One region of the Kitasatospora sp. NPDC001683 genome, then DNA from elsewhere that is predicted to be linked to it. Evidence: riboswitches for the same ligand, from Rfam matches in the RefSeq annotation. Region 1 holds a riboswitch; each other region holds the start of a gene.
What was found. A riboswitch is a leader RNA that binds a small molecule or an ion and turns the genes downstream of it on or off. The one in region 1 is predicted to bind cyclic di-AMP.

Region 1 (6,798 bases):
TGCTCGCGGCCGGGATGAACGGCGCCTTCGGCTTCCTGGCCTTCCAGAAGGACCGCGGGATCGAGGTCGAGTCGGTCGGCGCCCTGCCGCTGCACCTGGCCCGGCTGGCCGGGGGCTGGAACGGCAGGGTCACCATGAACTACGGCTCCCCCGAGATGCTCGGGCCGTGGGTCAGCGTGATCAGCAAGGTGATGATGGCCGGCACCGTGCTGGGCTTCCTCTGGCTGCTGATGTGGCGCTTCACCGCCCGCCGCCGCAACGCGGCCACCATGTACGACGCGGCGCTGTGCGCGCTGCTGATCTTCGTGGTGACCAGCCGGGTGATCAGCCCGCAGTACCTGGTCTGGCTGATCGGCGTGGCGGCGGTCTGCCTGACCGTGCGCGGCACCAGCCAGCGGCCGGTGGCGCTGCTGATCCTGGTCGCCTGCCCGCTCACCCTGCTCGAGTTCCCGACCATGTTCACCCAGGTCCTGAACAGCGAGCCGCTGGCGATCACCGTGCTGGGCCTGCGCAACCTGCTGCTGCTGACCGCCACCGTGCTCTCCTGCATCCGGCTCTGGCGCTCCACCCGCGCCGCGGCGCCCCTGCCGCCCACCGTGGTGCTGTCCGAGCCCGCCGCACTGCCGGCCGCCTCCGCCTATCCGGTGCGCCCGGGCATCGCGTACGAGCAGGACCTGCTGGACGGCATCGACCACCCGGCCGGGCGTTAGCCGGCTTTCAGCGCCTCCACCTCGGCCAGCCAGAGCCTGGTGAACTCGGCGAGTCCGACGCCCAGTTCGCCGCGCAGCAGCCGGTCGGTGCGGTGCTCCCGGTCCTCGCCCTGGCCGTCGGCCGCGCCGACCGCCCGGTAGAAGGCGACCAGCCGCTCGGTCCCGTACCGGCGGGCGATCAGGTCGCAGGCGAGCCAGGCCTGCTCGTAGGCCTGGGCGATGCCGTCGGCACCCGCGGCGAAGTCCCCGTCGGCGGGCAGCGCGGTGGGCAGCTTCCCGGCGGCGACGTCCCGGGTCAGCTCGGGGGCGATCTGCTGCGGGCGGCGGCCGGATCCGCGGTAGGCGGTCCAGTCGGCGACGCCCTCGGAGAGCCACAGCGGGGTCCAGGCCCGGGTGTCGGCCCGGGTCGCGACGTGGGTGGCCTCGTGGGTGACCACCACCTGCCGGCCGAAGTCGCTGAGCCGCCCGAACGCCTCGGGGTTGACCACCACCCGGTCCGCCGGGGTGTGCCAGGGCGCGCCGGAGGCGGCCACGGTGACCGCCGCCATGCCCGTCCAGCCCGCCGGGTCGGCCTCCAGCAGCCGGGCGAACTGCGCCTCGGTGGCGGGCAGTTCGAGCAGCAGCCGACCGGGCCAGCCGCCGCCCCAGACCGCGCTGACGGCCGGCACCGCCTGGTCCCCCACCGCGACCAGGCCGGCCGGGTCGGGCCCGTCGGCCAGGCCGAGCACCAGGCACCGGGCACCGGGGGCGGTCCGGGCGGGGCCGAGGTCCCACAGCGCCGGGGGCCCGCTGGTGCCCTCCTCGTGCTCCACCCGCCAGCCGCCCCGGTCCCGGACCAGCTCGATCCGGCGCGGGTACACCACGGGGTACTCGTCGTACCCGGCGATCCGCACCGCCAGCTCGACGGACGCGGTCAGCCGCTCCGGCCCGCCGGCCGCCGAGGCCTCCCGTTCGGGCGGCAGCACCAGGTTGCGGTACCCCGCCTCGGCCCCCGCGAGCCCGGACCAGGCGGGCAGCGAGCGGGCTCGCGCCGCCAGCAACTCGGTCACCTCGGCACGCCGGTCGTCCGTCCGCCCGCCCGGCCGCGCCGCCGGGGCGGCCGGGGGCAGCGACAGCTGGGCCAGCCCGCCGGCCGCGAGCAGCAGCGCACCGCGCCGGGACAGCACGCAACGAGATATGTCGGCCGGGCCGCAGGACGTCGCGCTCAGAGCCGGACCACCCCGGAGACCGGCATCGCGTCGACGCTCTCGTACCGGACCTTGGCGCCCGGGTACGGGGCGTGCACCATCACCCCGCCGCCGGCGTACATCCCGACGTGGTGCATGTCCCGGTAGAAGATCACCAGGTCTCCCGGCCGTGCTTCGGAGAGGCTGATCCGCTGCCCGGCGTACGCCTGGGCCTGCGAGGTCCGCGGCAGGGTCACTCCGGCCTGCCGCCAGCTGTAGTACATCAGACCGGAACAGTCGAAGGCACGGGGCCCGGTGGCTCCGTAGACGTAGGGCGAGCCGATCATCCGCACCGCGGCGGCCAGCGCGGCCGCCCCGCGCTCGGAGGCGGGCGGGGCCGTGCCGAGGTCCAGCCGGTCGGTGCCGCGGGTGGCGCGCTGCTCGGCGTCCCGGGCGTCCTGGGCGGCCATCCTGGCCCGCTCGGCGACGCCCAGGCTGTTGAGCAGCTTCTGGGCCTTGGTCAGCCGCTCCTGGATCTGCTGCTTGTTCTCGGCCAGCGAGCGGCGGGCCTGGTCCAGCTCGGCGAGCTTGGCCGCGGTCTCGGTGCGGCGCTGGTCGAGCCGACGCTGACGGGTGACCAGCTCGTGCAGCGTCTCCTGCTGCCGCTCGGCGGCCTGGCCGAGGGTGCGGGCGCGGTCGAGGTAGGCCGCGGGGTCGGTGGAGAGCATCAGCTGGACGGTCTGGGTCATCCCGCCGCCCCGGTACTCGGCCCCGGCGACCGTCGCCAGGTCCCCGCGCAGCTGGTTGAGCTGCTCCTGCGCGGTGGCGACCTCGCCCTGCAGGTTCGCGGTCTCGCCCAGCAGCCGCTGCTGCGCCTCCTGCGCGGCGTTGTACTTCTCCGACGCCCGCTCGGCCTCGTCGTACAGCTGCTCGACCTGCGTCTTGACGCCCTTGCGATCGGGCGCGTCCCGCGCCCCGGGGGCGGCCTGGGCGCTGCCGACGGTCGCCACGCCCAGGGCCGTGGTGGCGGCCGCGGTCAGTACCAGCGCACGGGCGAGCAGTTGGGAACGACGGTGCACGGGCATGGCGGCAACGGCTCCAGTCCTGCGGCGCGGCCCCGCGGCCGCGCCCCGGTGGGCGGCCGTCGAGCGGGAGTCCGGTGGCAGACGTTAGCGAGTCCGGGCAAGTGAGTCCAAACCCCTCCCGACCCGAATATTTGACCCTTATTCGGACACCAGCCCGAGCCGCCGGAAAAGCCGCAGGCCCGGCCCTCCGAGACGGAGGACCGGGCCCGTGAACGTCGGGGCGTGAATCAGACCCGCACGATGGAAGCCAGCGGCATGTTGGAGACGGCCTCGTAGCGGACCGAGGCGCCCGGCTTGGGAGCGTGCAGCACCTGACCGTTGCCCGCGTAGATGCCGACGTGGTGGGCGTCGCTGTAGAAGATCAGCAGGTCGCCGGGCTGGGCCTGGGAGAGGTCCGAGCCGATCCGGGTGCCGGCGCCGGCCTGCTCCTGCGAGGTGCGCGGCAGCGACACGCCGGCCTGGTTGAACGCCCAGACCATCAGGCCCGAGCAGTCGAAGGAGCCGGGACCGGTGGCGCCCCAGACGTACGGGCTGCCGACCTTGGAGGCGGCGGCGGCCAGCGCGGCGGCACCGTGCGAGCTGCCCGGGGCGATCTTGACCGGCGCGGACGAGGAGCCCAGGTCGGAGCGGCCGCTGTCGCGCGAGGCGCGGTCGCCGGAGGCCGGCTGGGAGGCCTTCGCGGCGGCGTCCGCCTTGGCCTGGGCGTCGGCGGCGGCCTTGTCCTCGGCCGCCTTGAGCGCCTGGCGCTCCTGCTCGGTCAGCGTGTTGAGCAGGTCCTGGGCGGCCTTCAGCTTGTTCTGAACGTCCTCCTTGGAGGCCTTCAGCTGCTGGGTGGTGGACTCGAGCTCGGCGAGCTTGCCCTGCGCCTCGGTGCGGTCCTGGTCCAGCTTGCGCTGCTGCTCCTGGAGCTGCTTCAGCTGGTTCTTCTGGGTGTCACCGGCCTGGTTCAGCGCCCCGGCCTGGTTGAGGAAGTTGTCCGGGCTGGAGTTGAACATCAGCTGGACGGTCGGGGATATGCCGCCGTTGCGGTACTGCTCGCCGGCGATCTCGGCGAGGCCGCCCTGCAGGTCGGTCACCTGCGCCTGCTGACGGGCCACCTGGTCCTGCAGGCCGGAGACCTGCTTCTCCAGCGCCTGCTGCTTCTCCTGGGCCGCGTTGTACTTCTCGGTCGCCTGCTCGCCCTGCTCGTTGAGCTGGTCGACCTGCTCCTTGACCTGTTCCTTGGTCGGCTGCGGGTCGGCGTGGGCGCCGGTCTGCGCGGAGAGGGCGACGGCCGCGGCGGCGAAACCGGTCAGGATCGAGACACGAGCGCGGCTGGCGGGCTTGGGACGACGATGGGACGCCACGAAGGCGGACTCCTTCTTCCTACGTCCGCCTACCGGGTGAGCTGACGGGTTCGGGCCGGAAGCATGCCCTACGACGCCTCACGGCCTCACCAACGGCCGACCTGGCGCCGATTCACCCCGGAGGAACATGGTTCCCCGGCTCCGCTCCGCAGCGCCCCCGACCACTGGGCTCCCCTGTCGGGCAGTCGCTTCGACCTGCCCCGCTGTTTCGCGAACTCGACGGAAACCACCGCCGCCACCCAGGCTGGGTGATCGACAGTGCGGTGGTTCGGGGCACGACCCTAGTAACTGAACCGTGATCCGTTCAAATCCTTGTCAGAAAAAAGACGGAAGATCACCCATGTTCTCTTGTGAAAATGACTGATGGTGATCGCCGCCGCACGCAAAGCTGATCGGCTCTCACCGGTCGGCGGTGGAACGGGATGGAACGGACGAACCCCGAAGCGCCACCCCCCGACTCGGGAGGTGGCGCATATCACAGTTCGGAGGCCGGGCCCCGGGAGTGTCGGACCGTCAGACCCGGCGGATCGTGTTGATCGGCATCGCATCGGCCTTCATCACCTTCACCACGTCACCGGTGTGCGGCGCGTGGACGACCATGCCGTTGCCGATGTACATCCCCACGTGGTGCCGGTCGCTGCCGTAGATCACCAGGTCGCCCGGCTGGGCCTGGTCCAGCGAGGGCACCCGGGTGCCGACGTCGCCCTGCTCCTGCGAGGTGCGCGGCAGCGAGACGCCGGCCTGGGCGTACGACCAGACCATCAGGCCCGAGCAGTCGAAGGTGTTCGGCCCGGTGGCGCCCCACACGTACGGCGAGCCCTGCCTGCTCATCGCCCTGGCCACGGCCACGGCCGCGTAGCCGCTGGCCGGCGGCAGGTTGGTGAGGTCGACCCGCGCGGTGCCGCGCGAGGCGCGGTCGTCCTGCTGCTGCTGGGCCTTCAGCGCGGCCCGGTCGGCGGCGCTGAGCGAGTTCAGCAGGTCCTGCGCGGCCTTCAGCTTCTGGTTGACGTCCGCCTTGGCCTGGTTGAGGTCCTTGGTGGTGGAGTCCAGCGACGCCAGCACGGCGGCCGCCTCGGCCTTCTCCTGGTCCAGCCGGCGCTGCTGGTCGAGCAGACCCTTGAGCGCCTCGGTCTGGCTCTGGCTGGCCTGCTGGACGCTCGACGCCTTGTCCAGGTAACCGGACGGGTCGGAGGAGAGCATCAGCTGGACGGACGGGTCGATGCCGCCGGTGCGGTACTGCTCGCCCGCGACCTGGGCCAGGCCGCTCCGCAGCTGGCTCATCTGGTCCTGACTGCGGGCCACCTGGTCCTGCAGCTGGTCGGCCTGCTTGCGGAGCTGGTCGGCGCGCTCCTTGGCGCCGTTGTACTTCTCCGCCGCCTGCTCCTGCTCCTGCTGGAGCTGGTCGATCTGCGCCTTGACGTCGGACGTGTTCGGCTGCGGCGCGGCGTGCGCGGCCACCTGGGCGGAGAGGGCGACCGCGGTCGCAGCGGCAGCGGTGAGCACGGAGACCCGTGCGCGGCTCGGCTGCTTGGGACGGCGGTGGGAGGCCAAGGGACCGGCTCCTTCTTCCATCGGACTCACCCGTTCGGGCGAGATTCCGGAAAATAGGTTTGACGCCAGACCCTAGTGAAGATCTATCCGTTTTGCCACTCCCCCGAAGGCGTGAACTACGGTCCCCACGCTGACTTCACCGGATCCCCACACCACCGCAAAACGGTCACTGACCAGGGATCATCCGACCGGGCCGGGTCAGGGCCGGGCCAGCCGGTTCAGCAGCAGCACCGAGGCCACCGGGCGCGCGCCCGCCTTCCGCACGCCCTCCGCGACCTCCCGGTCGGTGGACACCACCACCACCGGACGGCCCTGCGGCTCGGCCCGGACCAGACGGCGGATCAACTCGTCCGCGGTCTCCCCGGTCCGGCTGAACCGTACCCGCACCCCGCGCGGCGGCGCCATGATGACCGGTACGTCCAGGTCCTGCCCGTCGAACACACAGGTGACCTCCGCCTGGGTGCGCTGGGCCAACATCGCCAGCCCGCCCAGCAGCCGGATCCGCTGCTGCTCCAGCGGCAGCGTCGGGTACCCGGTCTTGGTCACGTTGTAGCCGTCCACCACCAGGTGCACCTGCGGGATCGCCAGCAGCTGGTCCAGCAGCGCCGGATCGTCCTCGGCCAGGCCGCGCCGGGCCACGTCGTGCGGCGAGGCCGCCCCCGGCACCACCGCCTCCACCAGGTCCGCCGGGCGGATCTGGGAGACCGGCAGCGCCAGCTCGCGCTGCAGGCCCTGCGCCGACTGCAGCACGGTGTCCAGCAGCAGCCGCAGCCGCATGTCCTCGACGCTGCGCCCCTCCCGGGCCGACCGACGGCCCTGCTCGACCACGGTCTCCAGCTCGGACACCCGGTGCCGCAGCCGCCGCGCCTCGCTCTCCGCCGCGCTGCGCTCACCCGCGGCCTGCGCCTTCGCGGCCTCCAGCTCCCCGGTCACCCGCCGG
Region 2 (6,798 bases), on a different contig from region 1:
CAGTTGCGGCTCCGGCCGGGAGGCCACCCGGGCCCAGCCGTGCAGCGCACCGCGGAACGGGGCGTCCGCGCCACCCCGGGCGAGCGGCGAGATGCCCCGGTAGAAGCCGTCGTCGTGGGCGATGTACGCCCCCGAGCGCAGCACCACGAAGGCCTCCGGCAGGGCGGCCAACTCCTCGACCACCAGGTCGAAGTAGGCACTGCCGCCGGCCGACACCACCGGTGGCACACCGTCCGGATAGGCGTCGGCGAGCCGGCCGTGCAGCTCCCCGAGCGCCTTGAGGTAGCCGCGCACGGTGGCCAGCCCCTCCGCCGTGGCGTCGTGCGCGAGGGCGCCCTCGTACCCGCCGACGCCGGCCAGCCGCAGGGTCGGCGCGCGCAGCACGGCGGCGGCGACCTCGACGGCCGCGTCCACGCCCCGCGCGCCGGTCCGCCCGCCCGGGCCGCCGAGTTCGACCAGCACCTCGACCGGCCGTTCGGCCCCGGCGGCGCGCAGCGCCTCGTCCATCAGCCGTACGCCCTCGGTGGAGTCGGTCCAGCAGAGGAAGGCGAAGTAAGGGTCGGCGGTCAACTCGGCGGCGAGCCAGGCGAGTCCGGCCGGGTCCAGCAGGGTGTTGGCGAGCAGGATCCGCTGGACGCCGAAGGCCCGGGCGACGCGCACCTGCGGCAGGTTGGCGAGGGTGATGCCGTGGCTGCCGGCGGCGAGTTGGGCCTGCCAGAGCGCGGGCGCCATGGTGGTCTTGCCGTGCGGGGCGAGGGCGACGCCCGCCTTGGCGCACCAGTCGGCCATGGTGCGGACGTTGTGGTCGAGCGCGGCGCCGTCGAGGGTGAGCAGCGGGGTGCCGAGCGAGGAGAGGGTGGGCCCGGTGGCGAGCCACTCCCGGACGGTGCGCCCCCAGCTCTCCGGCGGGGCGGCCTTGAACCGCCAGTCGAGGGTCTCGTCGGCCAGGGCCGCCACCGCCCCCTCGGCGATCCCCGGCCCGGCCGCGCTGCTCGCGAAGACCCTTCCGCCCGAGAAGGCACTGTCGCCCGCGAAGGTCTGCTCCACCGTCTTCCTCCATCCGTGTTGCAACATGCGCAACGAGGGTTGCACATGCTGGCAGCACGGTTCTAGCTTCGGCGCCGGATCACGGTCAACGGACCCCATGGACGGTCGAACCGAGTCGGACCGCACGCCAGCGAACGGCCGCACCCACGGAACGGCCGCACCCCACGGAACGCGGACGAGGAGGCCGGCAGACGCCGCGACAGGACACCCGGGAGCGCGATCGCCCCGGCCCTCCCCCGACGGCCGTGTGCGTGGGCGAGTCGATGGCCGTCCTGCTGCCCGACCGCCCGGGCCCGCTGGAGGCCGTGGAGACGACCTGGGTCCCGGCCGCAGCCGGCTGCACTACCACCGGCGCGGCTCCGCGGCCGCCGCGCTCTCCCCCGCCCTGCTCACCGATCCGGCCGCCGCCGCGCTGCTGGCCGGCGCCCGCCTGCTGCACCTGTCCGGCATCACCGCCGCGCTCTCCGACGGCTGCCTGGCCCTGCTGCGTGCCCTGCTGGCCGACCGCCGCCCGGGTCGGCTGGTCAGCTTCGACCTCAACTGGCGCCCCGCGCTCTGGCAGGAACGCGACCCGGCCGTGCTGCCGTCGCTGCTGGACGCCGCCGATCTGCTGCTGCTCGGCACCGACGAGCCCGCCGCGCTGCGCCGCCGTTTCCCCTCCCCCGCCACCGTGGTGGTCAAGGACGCCGCCTTGGTGGTCACCGCCCCCGCCGACCTCGCCCGCGCCACCCCCGACCCGCTGGCCCGCCACGAGGCCGCGCTGCTCACCCCACCTGGCCGACGGCCACGCCGACGCCCTCGGCCTGCTCACCGGCCTGCTCGACCCGGCCCTGCTCACCCACCACCCGGACGTCCGCCCGCTCGCCCTGAACCGCCACGGCGTGGTGTTGCGTCTGGACCACCCGCACAGCCACCGCGACGTCCGCCTGGTCTTCCCCGAACCCGCCTGCGACACCGAGGACTTCGGCCACCGGATGCACGAGCTGCTCACCGCCGCCCAGCACGGCCCACCGGCGCCATCCCGACCACCCGGCCCAGCCCGTGTGAGACGTACCCGTAGAACGCCCCGGCCGCCGTGACGTGCCGGTTCATCGCCACGTACCCGAGCGAGGACACCGTGAGCACCACGGTCGCCAGGGGAAGGCGCCGGAAGACGGCAGTGGCCGGCCCGGCTGCACGAGGGAGGTGTCCCGTGCAGCCGGGCCGGCCGTGGGCGTGTCCCGCGCCCATGTCCACCGCCGCGGCGATCACCCGGTCGAGCGGTCACCCGACATGACCATCCCGGAGGATCGATTCGCCCCGCGGCAGCGGTGGTCCCTGGAACCCGGTGGGGTCAGAGCGCGACGCCGTGCGCCCGCAGGTAGGTGACCGGGTTGATGTCCGAGCCGTAGTTCGGACCGGTGCGGATCTCGAAGTGCAGGTGCGGGCCGGTCACGTTGCCGGTGGCGCCGGAGAGGCCGAGCTGCTGGCCGACGGTGACGGCCTGACCGACCTTCACGCGGATCACGGACAGGTGCGCGTACTGCGCGTACTTGCCGTCGGCGAGCTTGATCTCGACCTGGTTGCCGTAGGCGCCGCCGTTGCCGGCCTGCACCACGACGCCGTTGGCGACCGCGCGCACCGGGGTGCCGGTGGAGCAGACGAAGTCCTGGCCGGTGTGGTGGCCGGAGGCCCACATCGTGCCGGCCACGCCGTAGGCCTCGCCCAGCACCGGCTTGGCCAGCGGGGCGACGAAGCCGGCGGTGACGGCGGCCGGAGCGGCCGCGGGAGCGGCGGCGACGACCTGGGCGACCGGCGCGGCGGCGACGACCTGGACGGCCGGAGCGGCCGTGGCCTGCCCGCTCATCGCGGTCACCAGCGGCAGGACGAAGGAGGCACCGGCCACGGCGGTGGCGAGGCCGATGCGGGCGGCACGGGGCACGGCGACACGGGGCAGGACGAAACGGCGAGCCTGTGCAGGCATGGGATTTCCTCTCCGACGCCTGCGAGGTGAGCTGTCGGGTTCGGGCTGGAGTTGCCCGGCCGCATGCGCGGCTTCACCCCGAGCCGGTCCTGGACGTCCGCGCTGAAAGCGCGAACTCCGGTCCGGCGACTTACCTGTGGGTCCCCCGCTCCTGCCGTACAGAGCTCAGTTCGAACCACCGGGCAGCGGCAGGACTCGGCGTTCCACCCGGCGGGTCCGTCCGGACTGGCCGGGCGGTCGCTGAACTAAAACTCATCCGTTCGGGTGAAGCAATGTCGATCTCTCGAACCGGCGGCCGATCCCCGGAACCCGGTGACCGTCCGAATGATCCGCTACACCGTACGTGCACAATCCATTCACCCGGTGCCACTGATCCACGACCCTGCGCCGATCCCGACCCCACTGCGCGACCGTCCGTGCACTCCCCGCCACCGGTCGACACACCGTCCGGTGACCCTTGTCACGTATGCCGCAACGGGCGCAGGATCGGGCTCGTGGCCACCTCTGAAGCCGGCTCCCTGCGCCTGGGCACCGCGCAGGGACGCTGGGTACTGCTCGCGACGGTGCTCGGCTCCAGCATGGCGATGCTCGACGGCACCGTGGTGAACGTCGCCCTGCCCCGGATCGGCACCGACCTCGGCGCCTCCCTCGCCTCCCTGCAATGGACCCTGAACGCCTATCTGCTCACCCTCGCGGGCCTGATCCTGCTCGGCGGGGCGCTCGGCGACCGCTACGGGCGGCGCCGGGTCTTCCTGATCGGCGTGGTCTGGTTCGCCGCCGCCTCGGCGGCCTGCGCCGCCGCCCCGACCATCCACGTGCTGATCGCCGCCCGCGCCGTCCAGGGCATCGGCGGCGCGCTGCTCACCCCGGGCTCGCTCGCCATGCTCCAGGCCGTCTTCCACCCGGACGACCGCTCGGCGGCGGTGGGCCTGTGGTCCGGCCTGGGCGGGGTGTCGGCGGCCGTCGGCCCCTTCCTCGGCGGCTGGCTGGTGGACGGGCCCGGCTGGCGCTGGATCTTCCTGCTGAACCTGCCGCTGGCCGCCGCCGTGATCGCGGTCACCTCCCGGTACGTCCCGGAGAGCCGGGACGAGTCCGCCACCGGCCGCTTCGACGTGCCCGGCGCCCTGCTCGCCGCGCTCGCCCTCGGCGCGATCACCTACGCGCTCACCGCCGCCGGGGAGGGCCTGTCCCCCGGTGTCTGGGTCAGCGGCGCGCTCGGCCTGCTGCTCGCCGCCGCCTTCGTGGCCGTCGAACGGCGGGCGCCCGATCCGATGCTGCCGCTCGGGCTGTTCTCCTCCCGGCTGTTCACCGCCGTGAACCTGGTCACCCTGTGCGTGTACGCGGCGTTCAGCGGGGTGTTCTTCCTGCTGGTGGTGCAGCTGCAGATCGTCTCCGGCTTCTCGCCGCTGGTCTCCGGCTTCGCCCTGGTGCCGATCACGCTGTTGATGCTGACCCTGTCCGCGCGCGCCGGGCGCCTCGGCAAGCGGATCGGCCCGCGCATCCCGCTCACCGTCGGACCGCTGCTGTGCGCCGCCGGGGTGCTGCTGATGCTGCGCACCGGCCCCGGCTCCTCCTACTGGGTGGACGTGCTGCCCGCGGTCGCGGTGATGGGCTGCGGGATGACGCTGCTGGTCGCGCCGCTGACCGCCACCGTGCTGGCCGCCGTCGAGGTGCGGCACGCGGGCATCGCCAGCGGCGTCAACAACGCCGCCGCCCGGGCGGCCGGCCTGCTCGCGGTCGCCGCCCTCCCGGCGATGGCCGGACTGAGCGGCAACGCCTACCGGGTGCCGTCCTCGGTGGACTCCGCCTTCCACACCGCGATGCTGATCTGCGCGGGCCTGCTGGCCGGTGGCGGACTGATCGCCTTCGTCACCGTCCGGGGCAACGTGCTCGCCCCCGAGGAACAACCGGTGGCCGAGCCGAACTGCGACTGGTCCTGCGCCACCACCACCCCGCCGCTCGACCCCGGCCACTCCCGGACGCCCGAGGGCCCCGCCACCGGAACGGCGGCAGGGCCCTCGTCGGAAATCTGAGGCCGCGTCAGAGACTGCTCCTGTTTAGAGGATGGCGCCCGGCGCGTACTTGGCCGCCTCCGGGTAGGCCGCCGCGACGTCCTCCACCTGGCGGACGATCTCGGCGACCTGGGCCCCGGCCGCCCCGGTGAAGGACAGCTTGTCGGCCAGCAGCGCGTCCAGCGCGGCCCGGTCCAGCGGGATCCGCTCGTCGGCGGCGAGGCGGTCCAGCAGCTCGTTCTCCCGGCCGCCCGCGCGCATCGCCAGCGCGGAGGCGACGGCGTGCTCCTTGATCACCTCGTGGCCGGTCTCCCGGCCGACCCCCGCGCGCACCGCACCCATCAGCACCTTGGTGGTGGCCAGGAACGGCAGGTAACGGTCCAGCTCGGCCTCGATCACGGCCGGGAAGGCGCCGAACTCGTCCAGGACGGTCAGGAAGGTCTCCAGCAGGCCGTCGAAGGCGAAGAAGGCGTCCGGCAGCGCGACCCGGCGCACCACCGAGCAGGAGACGTCGCCCTCGTTCCACTGGTCGCCGGCCAGCTCGCCGGTCATCGAGGCGTAGCCGCGCAGGATGACGGCCAGTCCGTTGACGCGCTCGCAGGAGCGGGTGTTCATCTTGTGCGGCATCGCGGAGGAGCCGACCTGGCCCTCCTTGAAGCCCTCCGTGACCAGCTCGTGGCCGGCCATCAGGCGGATGGTCTTGGCCAGGCTGGACGGCGCGGCGGCCAGCTGTACGAGGGCGGTGAGCACCTCGAAGTCCAGCGAGCGGGGGTAGACCTGGCCGACGCTGGTCAGCACGTTGTCGAAGCCGAGGTGCGCGGCGACCCGGCGCTCCAGCTCGGCCAGCTTGTCGGTGTCCCCACCCAGCAGGTCCAGCATGTCCTGGGCGGTGCCGACCGGGCCCTTGATCCCGCGCAGCGGGTAGCGGGCGATCAGCTCCTCCAGGCGGCGGAAGGCGACCAGCAGCTCGTCCGTGATCGACGCGAAGCGCTTGCCCAGGGTGGTGGCCTGCGCGGCCACGTTGTGCGAGCGGCCGGCCATGACCAGCTCGGAGTGCTGGGCGGCCAGGCCGGCCAGGCGCACCAGGACGGCGACCGTGCGGTCCCGGACGTGCTCCAGGGACTGGCGGATCTGCAGCTGCTCGACGTTCTCGGTCAGATCCCGGGAGGTCATGCCCTTGTGGATCTGCTCGTGGCCGGCGAGCTCGCTGAACTCCTCGATCCGGGCCTTCACGTCGTGGCGGGTGATCCGCTCACGGGCGGCGATCGAGCCGAGGTCGACCTGGTCGATCACCCGCTCGTAGTCGGCGACGGCGTCGGCCGGCACCTCGACACCGAGGTCCTGCTGGGCCTTCAGGACGGCGAGCCACAGGTGGCGCTCGAGGACCACCTTGTGCTCGGGGGACCACAGCTGGGCCAGGGTCGCCGAGGCGTACCGGGAGGCCAGGACATTGGGGATCTGGGGCTTCGCGCTCACGCTTCGCAAGCCTAACAGCCGAGGTCACGCCGAACGTCGGCGGATGGGGTACGCTGGGCCGGTTCAACGCCCATCGGAATGCGCCCCGCAAACTTCTCACCGCAAGGATACCACACCGATGAACGGAACACCAGCGGAAGCCCCACTCGCCGAAGCGCTGCGCACCGAACAGGCCCACCTCGACCGGCTCTACACCCACCTGGACGCCGCCCGGGAGCGGGCCCGCCGCACCAGCGACGGCGCCCACGTCGGCGCGGCGGCGGGCGGCACGCACCAGGCCCGGCTGGAGCGCGAGGTCCG
Region 3 (6,798 bases), on a different contig from region 1:
GCGGCGATGGCCGCGACGTCGGCGTCGGAGACGGCGGGGTGGTTCTCAGTGGTCATGGGGGGTGGGGTCTCCAACGGGGGACGGTGGGAGCGGACGGGGGGTCGCGGGGGCCAGCGCGGCGGTGTCGGTGTCGGCGGCGTCCACCGAGTCCCAGATGCTGGCGTACCAGGGCTTGGCGGCCTTCGCCGGGCCCGCCGCCGCGTCGGCGGAGGGGGTGGCCGTGGTGGCGGAGGCGGACGGCTGGGCGACCGCGCCGGACGGGTCCACCGCGATGTACGGGGTCTCCCCCGGCACCGCGTAGTGCAGCCGGGCGCGGGCCTGCGCCTTGACGTACTCCGGATCCTGCCAGCGGGCCTTGTCCCGGCGCAGCTGATCGACCTGCTGGCGCGCGTGGTCGGCCTTCGCCCGCTGGGCGGAGATCTCGGCGCGCTGGGAGATGAACTGCCGCGTCGGGTAGGCCAGGATCGCCACCAGCGAGCAGAGCACCAGGACGAGGACGGTCGCCCGGCTCGTGAACCGAGGCCGGGCCGCCAAGCCCGGGATCCTCCAGCCAGCCATCTCCCGTATCCCCTCCTGGTCGCGACGGTGCCCCGCCGTCCACCCTACGGGGTGTGCGGCGGGGCACCGGTCAGGCTTGCGCTACCGGGGGCCCTCGGCCCCCTGGTTTTCGGCCTGCGTGTTCTCAGCCCTCGTACTTGCTGTGCTCATTGCTCCGCAGAGCGACTGTGCTTACTGGTCCGCAGAGCGACTGAGCTCATTACTCCGCAGAGCGGAAGCGCGGGAACGCGCCGCGGCCGGCGTACTCGGCGGCGTCGTCGAGGATCTCCTCGATGCGCAGCAGCTGGTTGTACTTGGCGACGCGCTCGGAGCGGGCCGGGGCACCGGTCTTGATCTGGCCGCAGTTGGTGGCGACGGCCAGGTCGGCGATGGTGACGTCCTCGGTCTCGCCGGAGCGGTGCGACATCATGCAGCGGTAGCCGTTGCGCTGGGCCAGCTCGACGGCGTCCAGGGTCTCGGTCAGCGAGCCGATCTGGTTCACCTTCACCAGCAGGGCGTTGGCGGTGCCGGTCTCGATGCCCTTGGCCAGGCGGGCCGGGTTGGTGACGAACAGGTCGTCGCCGACCAGCTGGACCTTGTCGCCCAGCTTGACGGTCATGGCCTTCCAGCCGTCCCAGTCCGACTCGTCCAGCGGGTCCTCGATGGAGACCAGCGGGTAGGCCTCGACCAGCTCGGAGTAGTACTCGATGAGCTCGGCGGACGAGAGGGCCTTGCCCTCGAACTGGTAGGCGCCGTCCTTGTAGAACTCGGAGGCGGCGACGTCCAGGGCCAGCGCGACGTCGCGGCCGGGCACGTAGCCGGCCTTCTGGATGGCCTCGGTGATCAGGTCCAGGGCCTCGCGGTTGCTGTCCAGGTTCGGCGCGAAGCCGCCCTCGTCGCCGAGGCCGGTGGACAGGCCGCGCTCCTTCAGCACGCCCTTGAGGGTGTGGTAGACCTCGACGCCCCAGCGGACGGCCTCGGAGAAGGACTCCGCGCCGATCGGGGCGATCATGAACTCCTGGATGTCGACGTTGGAGTCCGCGTGCGAGCCGCCGTTGAGGATGTTCATCATCGGGACCGGCAGGACGTGCGCGTTCGGGCCGCCCAGGTAGCGGAACAGCGGCAGGTCGCTGGCCTCCGAGGCGGCGTGCGCGACGGCCAGCGAGACGCCCAGGATGGCGTTGGCGCCGAGCGAGGACTTGTCCGGGGTGGCGTCCAGGTCGAGCATGGCCTGGTCGATCAGGCGCTGCTCGGTGGCGTCGTAGCCGACCAGCTCCGGGCCGATCTGCTCGATGACGGCCAGGACGGCCTTCTCCACGCCCTTGCCGAAGTAGCGGTTCTTGTCACCGTCGCGCAGCTCCAGCGCCTCGAAGGCGCCGGTCGAGGCACCCGACGGAACAGCGGCACGACCCGTGCTGCCGTCGTCGAGGCCGACCTCGACCTCGACCGTGGGGTTGCCGCGGGAGTCGAGGATCTCACGGGCTACGACGACATCGATGGACGGCACGAGGCATCTCCTTGCGGAAGCAGGGTCCGGCTGACGGTGGTGCTGTCGGCCGGAGGATTGCGGAGTCGTTACGACCAGAGCCTAACCGCCCGGGCTCCCGGGACCACGTCCACCTCGGTTCCGTCTCAGCGTGTGGCCCCGCTACCCACCGGTAGTTCACCTGCTTGTCCCAGCTTGTCCCCCCGGGGCGGGCGAATGCGGACGAAGGGGGCCGACCGGTCGGTCGGCCCCCTCGTCGGGCGTCAGATGTCAGCCGAGGTGCAGGACCTGGCCGGGCACGATCAGGTTCGGGTCGCCGCCGACCGTGCCGCGGTTGCCGTCGTACAGCGCCTGCCAGCCGCCCTGCACGCCCTGGGCGGCGGCGATGCCCGACAGGGTGTCACCGGCGCGGACGGTGTAGTCGTGGCCGGTCGCGGCGGACGGGGCCGGCTGGGCGGCGCGCGGGGCGGCGTGCTTCGGGGCGTACTGCTTGGCCGTCGGCTGTTCGGCGGGCTGCTCGGCCTGCTTCGGGGCGGCGTGCTTCGGCTTGTACTGCTGGACCGGCTTCGCGGCGGCCTTGGGAGCCTGCTCCTTGGGCGCCGCCTGCTGCTTCTGGGCCTTGGTGTCCGAGGAGGTGTCCACGGCCGCCGGGGCGCCGCCCTTGCTCAGGCCGGCCTTCAGCGAGCAGACCGGCCAGGCGCCCGGGCCCTGCGAGGCGAGCACCTTCTCGGCGACGGCGATCTGCTGCCCCTTGCTGGCCTGGTTGGCCTGCGCGGCGTAGGCGGTGCCGCCGTACGCCTTCCAGGTGCTGGAGGTGAACTGCAGGCCGCCGTAGAAGCCGTTGCCGGTGTTGATGCCCCAGTCGCCGCCGCTCTCGCACTGGGCGACGGAGTCCCAGGCGGAGGCCGGGGCGGCGGAGGCGCCGGTGGCGGTGAGGAGCGGCAGCGCGAGTCCGACGCCGGCCACACCGGCGACGGCGATGGCCTTCTCGGCCTGGGTGCGACGACGATGACGGCCAGTTCCAACGAACAGCATGAAGAGGTCCCTCTCCGCACGCCTGCGAGGTGAGCTGTCGGGTTCGGACCGGGAGGTGGCCCGGCCGCCGTCGGCGGAATCGATTCCGCTCGGGCGGCTTCACCCCAAGCCGTGGAGGAACGGCAACAAACCTGGTTCCCCCGCCCCTGCCCAGGGTCTGGTCGGTTTCCCGTGGCGCGGCGGGCAGGATTCGGCGTTCCGCGCACGAGGTCCGCAGCTGCGAACTCCAGGGAGACTAGACAGATCCTCAGACCAATCACAAGCTCATATCGCCGACATCACACAAAAATTACGGCCCGTGATCGATCGCCTACCAACGGCGGAGCTTTGTCCGGTTTGATGGCCCTTCATACTGCTGCCAACCGCGCAATCGCGACGCCACGTCAGTGTGTCGGCGGCTCAGGAAGGGCGTGCGGAGAGCGGATCTCCGGACTGAATTCGACCGGAAGTTCGCGCAATCCACGCATGATCAGACCGCCGCGCCAGCGCAGATTCTCCGGGGTTTCGGCCAGTCGCAGATCGGGCAGCCGGGACAGCAGCGTGGCCAGCGCGGACCGCCCCTCGAGCCGGGCCAGCGGGGCACCGATGCAGTAGTGGATGCCGTGTCCGAAACCCAGGTGGGGGTTGTCGCTCCGGGCCAGGTCGAGGGTGTTCTCGTCGGCGAACCGGGCCGGGTCGCGGTCCGCCGCCGCCAGCACCACCAGCACCGGGTCGCCGACCGGGATGTCCACCCCGCCGATGGTCAGCGGCGCGGTCGCGAACCGCCAGGTCGCCAGCTCCACCGGCCCGTCGTAGCGCAGGAGTTCCTCGATCCCGGTCTCCAGCAGCGCCGTCTCGCCGCGGGCCACCGACTCCTGCAGCAGCGCCCGCTGCCCCGGGTTGCGCAGCAGCGCGTACGTCCCGTTGCCGATCAGGTTGACCGTCGTCTCGAAGCCGGCGAAGAGCAGGATGAAGGCCATCGCGGCGGCCTCGTTCTCGGTCAGGTGCTCGCCGTGGTCGCTGGCCCGGATCAGACCGGAGATCAGGTCGTCGCCGAGGTCGGCCCGCTTGCGGTGGATCAGCTCCAGCAGGTACGCCCGCATCCGCTTCACCGCCCGCCCCACGCCGCCGCGTTGGCTGCCGCCGTGACCCGGCTTCGTGTGTCGCAGCATCATTCCGGCCCAGTCGCGGAAGTCGTCCTGGTCCTCGGCCGGCACGCCCAGCATGTCGCAGATCGCGTAGATGGGGAGCGGGAAGGCGAACTCGTGGATCAGGTCCGCCGAGCCGCGCTGAGCGAAGCCGTCGATCAGCCGGTCGGTCAGCTGCTGTACCCGCGGCTCGAACTCGGCCACCCGGCGCGGGGTGAACGCCTTCGACACCAGGCGGCGCAGCCGGGTGTGGTCCGGCGGGTCGATGTTCAGCAGGTGGGTCATCAGGTCCGCCTGCCGCTCCCCCGGGATGCCCACCCGGCCGGTGCGGTGCGCCTGTTCGCTGTGGTGCGCCGGGTTCTTCGACAGCCGGCTGTCCGCGAGCGCCTGCCGGGCGTCCGCGTACCTGGTCACCAGCCAGGCCTCCACCCCGCTCGGCAGCTTGGTGCGGTGCACCGGGGCGTGCTCGCGCAGCCAGGCGTAGGCGGGGTACGGGTCGGCCGCGAACTCCCAGGTGAAGAGCGGCGGGGCGGGCTGGGCGGCGGGCTGGGCGCCGTCGGGCTGAGCAGGCATGGGTCGACCGTAACCGCTGGACCGGCGGCGCCCGGACGACCGCCCGGACGCCGCCGGTTCGCGAACCGTTCGTGAGCGGCGCACGAGCGGTGCGCGGGCGGCGCGCCAACACTGCGTGGACGCCCGGTGGACGGTCCGTGGACGGTCCTTGGACAGCTCTTGGCCGGGTGGCGGGCGTGAGTCTGGTCACCTGCGGGGTAATCCCTGTTGCGGAGGGTCAGGACGTGCCTACGATCCTCCGCAGTGTGCGTGGGCGCCGGTGCGGTGTCGCCCACAGGGAGGAGCGGACCAATGAGGGTCAGCGGGGCAGTCGTCGTCATCGCGGTACTCGACGGCGGGTCGGGAGCCGACCTCGCGCGCCGGTTCACCGCGGCCGGCGCCGCCGGGATGCTGATCGCCGACCAGCACGTCGGGATCGCCGAGGACCTCGCCGCCGAACTCGACCGGCCGGGCTGCCCCGTGGTGGGCGTCTCCGGCGACATCCGCCGGCCCAGCGACGTCGCCGCCCTGGTCGACACCGCCGAGAAGCACCTCGGACCGATCGACCTGTTCTGCGTGGCCGGCCCGAAGGGCGAGCGGATCGTCTCCCTCGCCGACCTGCCCGACCACCTCGACCTGGAGCGCCTCGCCGAACTGGTCGCGCTGATCGGTGAGGCGATCGGCGAACTCGTCCCGCCGCAGCGGCGCCCCGCCGGGAGCACCGCCACGGCGGCCTGAGCCGTCACCGGCCCGCGCCGCTACTCCGGCTCGAGCCCCTCGGCCGCGCGCACCGCGTCCCGGTAGCCGCGCGCGGCCGAGCGCAGCGCCGCGTCCACGTCCACCCCGGCGTCGTGCGCCCGCTGCGCCACCGCGAGCAGCAGCCGGCCCGCCGACTCCGCGGTCAGCTCGGCGGGCAGCTCGTACGGCTCGTCCGGCACCCCGGTGAAGCCCGCCCGGCGCACCCGGGACACCAGCTTCGCCGCGTACGCCAGCGCGGGCAGCCCGGCCGGCACGCCGTCCAGGACGGACTCCCGGTCCGCCTTCTCGGCCGCCTTCAGCTGCTCCCAGTTCGCCTCCACCTCGGCGGCGCCCTCGGCCTCGACGTCCCCGAACACGTGCGGGTGCCGGTACACCAGCTTCTCCACGATGTCCCCGGCCACGTCGTCGATGGTGAACGGCTCGGTGGGGTGCTCCTCGGCGATCCGGGAGTGGAAGAACACCTGCAGCAGCACGTCCCCCAGCTCCTCGCGCAGGGTGTCCCGGTCCCCCTCCTCGATCGCCTCGACCAGCTCGTAGGCCTCCTCGACCAGGTACTTCACCAGGCTCTCGTGGGTCTGCTCGGCATCCCACGGGCAGCCGCCGGGCGAGCGCAGCCGGTCCATCACCGAGGCGAGGTCCAGCAACCGCGCCCCCGGCAGGTCGTACGAGCCCGGCAGCACCTCGATCTCCGGCACCTCGCCGGCGTGCTCCACCGCGAGGCGGGCCAGCGCGTCCGTCAGCCCCGGATCCCCGTCCGGGCCGCCCAGCCACACCGTCGGTCCGGCGTCGGCCGGCTGCCCGGTCAGCAGCCGCGCCAGGGCCGGCGCCGACCCGGCCGGCACCACCTCGACCGCCACCCCGGCCTGCCGCACCGCCGCCACCTGCGGATGCCCCTCGTCGGCCACCAGCACCCGCCCCGCGGAGCGCAACGCCTCCCAGGCCGGCCACGCCAGCAACCCGGGGGCCACCCGGTGGGTGGTGGTCAGCAGGATCAACTTCGCGCCCGGAGCGTTCGTCGGCACAGCATTCGTCGTCACCCCTCGAACCTACCCGCCCCGGACCGACGACGGCGGCCCCGGACCGGGCCCGGGACCGCCGTGAACCGCCGACCGGCAGGCGCTACTTCTTCGCCCCCGCCAGGTCGTCGAACATCGCCGACAGGAACTCGGTGCACCAGCCCAGCAGCTCCCGCCCGACCAGCGGCTTGCCGCCGATCCGCCCGGTGCTCGGCCGCGGCACCAGCAACTGCCGGGCCGCCGCCTTGACCTGGCTACGCGGGTAGAGCCGGTTCAGCCGCAGCTG

Region 2: another riboswitch for cyclic di-AMP. It lies ahead of ACWCYO_RS12190 (M23 family metallopeptidase); the one in region 1 lies ahead of ACWCYO_RS19065 (NlpC/P60 family protein).
Region 3: another riboswitch for cyclic di-AMP. It lies ahead of ACWCYO_RS10165 (transglycosylase family protein); the one in region 1 lies ahead of ACWCYO_RS19065 (NlpC/P60 family protein).

What each region holds. Positions count from the first base shown of each region.
Region 1 covers NZ_JBSFGK010000032.1:20,272-27,069, reverse strand. The annotation lists gene ACWCYO_RS19080 (glycosyltransferase 87 family protein) at 1-710, shown strand, start outside; gene ACWCYO_RS19075 (hypothetical protein) at 707-1,876, opposite strand; gene ACWCYO_RS19070 (C40 family peptidase) at 1,915-2,961, opposite strand; gene ACWCYO_RS19065 (NlpC/P60 family protein) at 3,189-4,307, opposite strand; cyclic di-AMP (ydaO/yuaA leader) riboswitch at 4,318-4,471, opposite strand; gene ACWCYO_RS19060 (NlpC/P60 family protein) at 4,821-5,858, opposite strand; gene ACWCYO_RS19055 (NYN domain-containing protein) at 6,057-6,798, opposite strand, start outside.
Region 2 covers NZ_JBSFGK010000017.1:73,800-80,597, forward strand. The annotation lists gene ACWCYO_RS12175 (amino acid deaminase) at 1-1,047, opposite strand, end outside; partial or broken gene ACWCYO_RS12180 (hypothetical protein) at 1,311-1,973, shown strand; gene ACWCYO_RS12185 (hypothetical protein) at 2,035-2,175, opposite strand; partial or broken gene ACWCYO_RS12190 (M23 family metallopeptidase) at 2,381-2,746, opposite strand; cyclic di-AMP (ydaO/yuaA leader) riboswitch at 3,012-3,186, opposite strand; gene ACWCYO_RS12195 (MFS transporter) at 3,505-5,043, shown strand; gene purB (adenylosuccinate lyase) at 5,068-6,507, opposite strand; gene ACWCYO_RS12205 (HelD family protein) at 6,617-6,798, shown strand, end outside.
Region 3 covers NZ_JBSFGK010000014.1:6,439-13,236, forward strand. The annotation lists partial or broken gene ACWCYO_RS10150 (DUF501 domain-containing protein) at 1-74, opposite strand, end outside; gene ACWCYO_RS10155 (FtsB family cell division protein) at 46-534, opposite strand; gene eno (phosphopyruvate hydratase) at 758-2,044, opposite strand; gene ACWCYO_RS10165 (transglycosylase family protein) at 2,294-3,058, opposite strand; cyclic di-AMP (ydaO/yuaA leader) riboswitch at 3,064-3,231, opposite strand; gene ACWCYO_RS10170 (cytochrome P450 family protein) at 3,442-4,758, opposite strand; gene ACWCYO_RS10175 (SDR family NAD(P)-dependent oxidoreductase) at 5,050-5,475, shown strand; gene ACWCYO_RS10180 (MazG family protein) at 5,496-6,533, opposite strand; gene mfd (transcription-repair coupling factor) at 6,616-6,798, opposite strand, start outside.